DNA from 3 places in the Burkholderia sp. PvR073 genome. Region 3 is predicted to be linked to each of the others. Evidence: riboswitches for the same ligand, from Rfam matches in the RefSeq annotation. Region 3 holds a riboswitch; each other region holds the start of a gene.
What was found. A riboswitch is a leader RNA that binds a small molecule or an ion and turns the genes downstream of it on or off. The one in region 3 is predicted to bind cobalamin.
Positions count from the first base shown of each region.

Region 1: it holds a riboswitch for cobalamin, as region 3 does, so the genes downstream of both, ACVK00_RS11355 (TonB-dependent receptor domain-containing protein) here and cobW (cobalamin biosynthesis protein CobW) in region 3, are expected to answer to the same signal.
Region 2: it holds a riboswitch for cobalamin, as region 3 does, so the genes downstream of both, ACVK00_RS15280 (hypothetical protein) here and cobW (cobalamin biosynthesis protein CobW) in region 3, are expected to answer to the same signal.

Region 1 is NZ_JBSRXO010000002.1:925,933-928,195, forward strand. Features, by position in the region: gene ACVK00_RS11355 (TonB-dependent receptor domain-containing protein) at 1-1,004, opposite strand, end outside; cobalamin riboswitch at 1,215-1,407, opposite strand; gene ACVK00_RS11360 (helix-turn-helix transcriptional regulator) at 1,518-2,263, opposite strand, start outside.
Region 2 is NZ_JBSRXO010000004.1:199,291-201,553, forward strand. Features, by position in the region: gene ACVK00_RS15275 (ATPase) at 1-304, opposite strand, end outside; cobalamin riboswitch at 470-722, shown strand; gene ACVK00_RS15280 (hypothetical protein) at 1,208-1,447, shown strand; gene ACVK00_RS15285 (FecCD family ABC transporter permease) at 1,487-2,263, shown strand, end outside.
Region 3 is NZ_JBSRXO010000013.1:125,491-127,753, reverse strand. Features, by position in the region: gene cobN (cobaltochelatase subunit CobN) at 1-217, opposite strand, end outside; gene cobW (cobalamin biosynthesis protein CobW) at 224-1,312, opposite strand; cobalamin riboswitch at 1,649-1,911, opposite strand; gene ACVK00_RS29550 (EAL domain-containing protein) at 1,994-2,263, opposite strand, start outside.

The DNA.
Region 1 (2,263 bases), on a different contig from region 3:
CTGATGCGCTGCGAGTCGATCCGGTCGGTCCGGATGGCCGGGTCGCTCGCATACAGGAACTGACGGTCGTTCGCATAACCGAACGACTGGTCGAACTGCGTGTCGGGCGTGATGTCGAGATGGAACGCGATGCCGGTCGTCAGCTGATGATCGAGCTCGCGGTTCGCAAAGCCCGCGTTGTCATAGGACAGGTCGGAGCGGTGATACAGCGCGAACGTCGAGATCGACCAGTTATCGCGCGCGTAGCCGAGGCGCGCATCGAGATCCTGCGCGTGATACGGATTGCGGCCGTCCTCGTGGTACGGCAACACGGGCCGCGTCGCGTCGATGCCGGCGGTATTGTACGAGTGCAGGCCGAGCGAGTAGGTGAGCCCGCCGAGCGCGGCCAGCGGCCCGGTCGACGGCACGGTGCCCGACGTGCGCAGCTGCGTGTCGAAGGTCTTATTCGAGCCGCCGCCGAACGACACGGTCGTCCGGTTGGGCTGGCCGGCGGCGCGGCGCGTGAACAGCTGCACGACGCCGCCCATCGCGTTCGCGCCGAACGATGCGGCGGCCGGCCCCGAAATCACTTCGACGCGCTCGAACGCTTCGGTCGGCAGGTCGGCCCACGGCGCGATGCCGGTGGTCGGCGAGCCGATCCGGATCCCGTCGATGAACACCGCGACCTGGCTGGCCGACGAGCCGCGGATGCTGACCGACGCGGACGAGCCGGGGCCGCCGGTCTGCGAGACGGTCACGCCCGGCAGCATCGCGAGCGCCTGCGTGATGCTCGGCTCGCTCGGCGACAGCCGGTCGAGATCGGCGCGCGTGAGCACCTGCGTCGTCGCATAGCGCTGGTCGAACGATTCGGGCAGGTGCCGCGTGTCGGTCACGGCGATGGTCGGCAGTTCGGTGCCGTCCGCGGGCTGGCGCGGCTGCATGAGCGCCGTGTCGCCGGCAGCGTGGGCGATCGGGGAGAGCAGCGCAGTGGCGGCGGACGTGGCGAGAAGGTGGCGGAGGTTCATGAGGCGGCGAGCGTGAGCGTGTTGCGGGTACGGCGTGCGCGCGCAAAGACGCCGCGCATGACGGCGGCGCAGCGGCGCGACGCTTCCGGCGTGGAAGCGGATGCGGAAAGGTTGGACATCTGAAGGGTCCTGAGGTCGGGCCGTCCATGCAACGGGGCGACCGCCAAAGGCGGTGCTGGCGCATCGGGACACCCCGCCCGGTGCGGCTGCTTGGACCTCGGGTCGATGGCAGGTCTCCTGGCTCGCGGGTCGTCATTCGCGCCGGCCTTCCCGGTTTCCCAGTGGCGTGTGGTGGCGCGGATTCGCCGCTTACAGTTGCGGGGGCAGCCGCAGATTCGAGGCGTTGCCTCTCCTGCGTTCCCTTTTGATCCCGTTCCCGGGAACCATCAGCGCGCAAGCGTAATGGCGAGCGCTCCGGCGCGTCAATCGCCGGCGGCCGAGGGGATGCGAAAAAACGTCAGTGTTCGCCGAATGCTTTCGAAGTCCTTTCTTTTTGGCGCAATCGAACCGCATTCACGTCTGATGAAACGAAACGTCGGCGGCGCTGCAATCGCGCCGGAACCGGCTCGGCGCGATGCCAGTCCATCGCACGAACGCCCGCCGGAACGCTTCCTCGCCGCTGAACCCGAGATGCGCGGCGATCCGCGCGACTGGCCAGTCGGACTCGCGCAGGCAGCGCCGCGCGACGTCGGCGAGACACTGCTCGCGCAACGCGTGGTAGCTGCTGCCCTCAGTAGCCAGCCGCCGCCGCAACGTCGCTTCGCTCACGCCGAGCCACGTCGCCAGCGCCGTAAGTGGTGGCAACGCCTGTTCGTGCGCGAGCGCCGCGTCGAGAAAGCCGCGCACCTGCTGCGCCCATGACACGACGGCCGGCGCCGCATCGATCAGACCAAACGGAAAATCCACGAGAAACGCGGCGAGTTCGCCCGGCTGCCGGATCACGCGGGCGTCGAGCCGCGCGGCGTCGAACGCGAAGCCGTAGGTTTTACGGCCAACGTCGACCGGCGCGTTGAACAGCCCGAGCAGCGGCATCGCATCGTCGCGGCGCGGATGGCCGAGCCACACTTCGTCCGGCCGCAGCGGCTGCCCGATCAGCCAGCCGAACAGCTGCAGATAGCAGAACAGCCCGGTCAGGTCGACGAGACACGCGGCCGAGCTGCGCGTGCGACGCAGCGAATCCATCCGGAACGTCGCGCGTGAGTCGCGCACCGTAAGGGACAGCGCGCCGGCACGCGGCGTCAGCATCTCGCAGAATTCGG
Region 2 (2,263 bases), on a different contig from region 3:
CCTGTGCATCCAGCAGATCGAGCTGGTTGTCGGCTTGCTCGGCGCTCTTCGTGCGCGGCAGCTTTTCGAGAATCGCGTTCAGTTTGACCTGAGCGTCGTCGATCTTTGCCGACAGCGTGTCGCGCTCGGCCGCGAGTGCATTGCGTTCGTCGCGCAGTTGCGCGAGTTCCGCGCGGACGGTGTCCGCTTCCGCGCGCATTTGCGCGACCTGCTCCTCGAGCGCGAGCCGTTCCGAGTGATAGCGCTTGTTCAGCGAGATCAGACGGCCAATATTTTGAGATAAAGTTTCGAGTTCGTTGAGCATCTGCTGCGTCCTCTAAAGACCCAGCATTTTAGCGCGGAATAACGCGCATTCCGACATCTGTAACGTTTCCAGTCGTAACACCCCCGCTTCTTGCCGCGAATATGCGCGTCCGACGCGCTCCCGGCATGCGTTTGGGCGCTTTCTTGACGCTCGTGCGGCCCGCTCCTAAACTGGCGCCGCCTCGGTGCTCGCGCGTGCGTCGCGCGGTTAAACGGGAAGCAGGGCGCGTGCTCCGCACGGAGATCGCCAACCTGCGCTGCCCCCGCAACGGTAAGCGGCCGCGTCGCATGACGCAGGCCGGCTCGGGCGCGTTTCGCGTGCAGGTCGCACGCGGGCGCGGGCCACTGCGCGTGAAACGCGCGGGAAGGCGAGCCGGTACGCCGCCAGCCCGGATACCGGCCGAGGCGAGGAGCCTGCACGGCTTCATGACGCGCGGCCTGCGGGGAAGCGGGGCGCGCAGTGCTTCACGGGACTTGTCTTCGATGCTGACCCCAATCGTTCGCCCGGCGCCCGGTGCGCGCCGCGGCGTACTGTTTGCCGCCGTCGCGCAGGCTGCGGCATACACCGATCCGTCCGGATCGGCGACGTCGCACGTTGCACGTCAAGCGGCGCCCCGATCCGTCGCGCGGCGCACTGACGCACCCTTGCCGCCGGAAGTCGCCGTTGCCGAGCCGGCCGTGCTTGACGGTGACGCCGGCGCGACGCCGGTCGACCCGATGGGGCGGCTTCCACTATATTGCGCAGAACGTCGGCCGCGCGAACGTGCGGCTCGGCGGATCGCGGGCGTGTGCGCGGCCGTGTGGCGTCGGCTCGACCGACGCGCGACCAACCGCCACGTCGCGCGACGCGCTCGGCCAAACGCGGAATCGGGGGGCCGATCGCCGCACGCGGTATCGTGCGTCGATGGCGGCGAATCGCGCGTTCGGCTGCGTGTGGTGCCTGAGCCATGCGCCCAATGATTCGGGCGGCACGCGGCGCGGCGACGACGCGATCGTCAATCCTGCCGCGCGCGATGACATCGCCGGGTCACCGGTCGTCCGCGCACGCATCAACAACCTGCTCAACGAGGATGACGAGCTTGCGTATGCCTACAACACGCCGCGGCGCGATGCCCGTGCCGCGCACGGCCGGCAACGGCGATAAGCGAAGGCGTCGTGCGTCGTGCACGATGTCGTGCACCGCATGAGCGCCGCGCGTGCCGCGTCGATCTGGGCCGCGCTCGCGGCCGTGGTCGCGCTGCTGTTCGTCGCGTCGCTGTCGATCGGCAGCGTGCCGATGTCGCCGTGGCAGGCGCTCGCGTCGCTCGTGCCGCACGGCGGCGACGCGCTGTTCGCCGACATCGTGCGCACGCTGCGGCTGCCGCGCGCGCTCGCGGGCTTCGCATGCGGCGCGCTGCTCGCGCTGGCCGGGGCGCTGCTGCAGGTGCTGCTGCGCAATCCGCTCGCGGAGCCGTACGTGCTCGGCGTATCGGGCGGGGCGGCCGGCTTCGCGCTCGTCGCGATGATCGCGGGCGCCGCGTGGTGGCTCGTCGATGCGTCCGCGTTCGCCGGCGCGCTCGTGTCGGTCGCGCTCGTGCTCGGGCTTGCTCGCCGCGAGCTGGGGCGCGGTGATTCGCGCGATGCGTCGCCGCGGCTGCTGCTCACGGGTGTCGTGATCGCGGCCGGGTGGGGCGCGCTCGTTACGCTGCTGCTGTCGCTCGCGCCCGATGCGCGGCTGCGCGGCATCATCTTCTGGCTGACGGGCGACCTGAACGGCGTGACGGCGCCCTGGTTCGCATGGGGCGCGCTGCTGCTGGCCGCATGCGTCGCGCTGCCGGCCGCGCCGCAACTCAACGTGCTGCTGCGCGGCGACGCGACCGCGCTCGCGCTCGGCGTGCCGGTCGCGCGGCTGCGCATGCGGATCTACCTCGTCGCGTCGCTGGCCGCCGCGGCCGCGGTGACGACGGCCGGCACGATCGGT
Region 3 (2,263 bases):
CATAGAAATCGACCGACGCCGGCTGTCGCAGGAACGTGACGTTCGCGAGCCGCACGCTCGGAAAGCCGGCCGGCAGCTTCGGCACGACGCTGGCCAGCAGCGACAAGGTCGTATCGGCCGAACTCAGGATCACGATGTCGGCCGGTTGCTGGTCGATCCGGACGACGCCCTGCGTATCGTCGACGAAGCCGCCCGGCGTGGTGCGCAGCAGATGCATCGCGCGTTACGCCTGCTGCGTCTGGGCCGCGCACGCGGCCTCGAACGCGCGCTGCAGTTCGGCCGCGTCGAGATCCTCGCCGATCAGCACGAAGCGGCTCGCGCGCGTTTCGCCGTCCTGCCAGCGACGGTCGAAATAGCTGTCGAAGCGGCGGCCGACACCCTGGATCACGAGCCGCATCGGCGCATCGGGCAGCGCCGCGAAGCCTTTCGCGCGGTAGATCGTGTGCGTCTCGACGACGCGCTGCAGCGCGGCGATCGTCGCTTCGCGCGAGCCTGCGTCGCCCGACACCACCACCGAATCGAAATCGTCGTGATGGTGGTCGTGATCGCCGTCGTCGGCCGAGCCGTGATGGTCGTGCCGCAGGTGGATCGTTTCCTCCGACGCCGATTGGAGCCCGAGCAGCATCGCGAGATCCAGTTCGCCGCGCGTCGCGCGCACGATCTTCACCTGCGGCGGGATCTCTTCGCGGATCGCGGCTTCGACTTCGGCGAACTGCGCGTCGGCGACCAGGTCGGCCTTGTTCACGATCACGAGATCGGCGGACGACAGCTGGTCGGCGAACAGTTCGTGCAGCGGCGATTCGTGGTCGAGGTTCGGATCGGCGCGGCGCTGCGCGTCGACGGCCTGCGGGTTCTCGGCGAACTGGCCGCTGGCGGCGGCCGGCCCGTCGACGACGGTCACGACCGCATCGACCGTGAAGCTGTTGCGGATCGTCGGCCAGTTGAAGGCCTGCACGAGCGGCTTCGGCAGCGCGAGGCCCGACGTCTCGATCAGCACGTGGTCGATGTCGGCGCGGCGCTCGACGAGCGCTTCCATCACCGGATAGAACTCTTCCTGCACGGTGCAGCACAGGCAGCCGTTCGCAAGTTCGTACAGCTGGCCCGATGTTTCCCCCTGCGCGCCGTCGGTATCGTCGCAGCCGATGCCGCAGCCCTTGAGGATTTCGCCGTCGATGCCGAGCTCGCCGAATTCGTTGACGATCACCGCGATGCGGCGGCCTTCGGCGTGCTGCAGGATGTGGCGCATCAGCGTGGTCTTGCCGCTGCCGAGAAAGCCCGTGACGATCGTGACGGGAAGCTTGCGTAGGGTCATGGTAGGTCCTGTGGCGAAAATGGAATCAGGCCGGGATCGTCGCGTCGAATGCAGCGCGGCATGTCGTCGGGTGGATCGCGGGGATGGCGCGGCGCAGTCCGGACGGACGGCCGCACGACGCACGGAACGACGAATCGGACATGACGCTTCCTTGTGAACGGTCGGCATGGTCAATGCCAACACGGCTGCCGCCGGCCCTGCCCGCGCCGCCTGCCGTTCATCGCGCCGGCCCGGCACGGCGCGCGTGCGGCGGCGGGCGGATCGGCGGAGGAAGCGGGAAACGCTCGGGCGTCGGGCATGCTGCGGCCGTGGACGATGCGCCGCCTCCCCGCGGCGCTGAACCCCAACGTTTCGGCCGGTATCCGGGCTGACGAACACGCCGCTTCGCCTTCCCGGATGCGCGGCATCCAGTGGCGGTCGTCCGCATGCGGCAGGCATGCGGCGAAGCGGCGCTGCGTCGCGCTGGGCGCGACGCGTTCGCTTACCGTTGCGGGGGCAGCACAGGTTGGCTCGACTGCGGCGCAGGCAGGCTCCCTGTTTCCCGTTTAACTGCGCGCGCCGGAGGAGCGCGCGCGAGCACCAAAACGCGTGCGAGTGTAGGCGGCGGTGCGGGGAGCGTCAAGGTGGCGGCCCGCGTGCCAATGCGGGCGCGCGTCGCGGCCGGCTTTTCGGTCCGGATGCTCAGCCTGTTCGCAGCGGCTGCTCCGCGATCGCCTTCTGCAGCGCTTCCACTGTATCGGGACGCCCGAAATACCAGCCCTGTGCCCCGATCGACTGCCCCTGGATGTCGAGCATGTGCGCCTGCTCACGGGTCTCGACACCCTCAAAGACCAGGCCGACCCCGAGCCGACGGGCAATCGCCAGGATCTCCGGAATGATCGACGTGCCGTCATGCTGCGGCGCGGCCGGCAGCAGCGAACGGTCGACCTTGATGTAGTCGATCGGAAGATG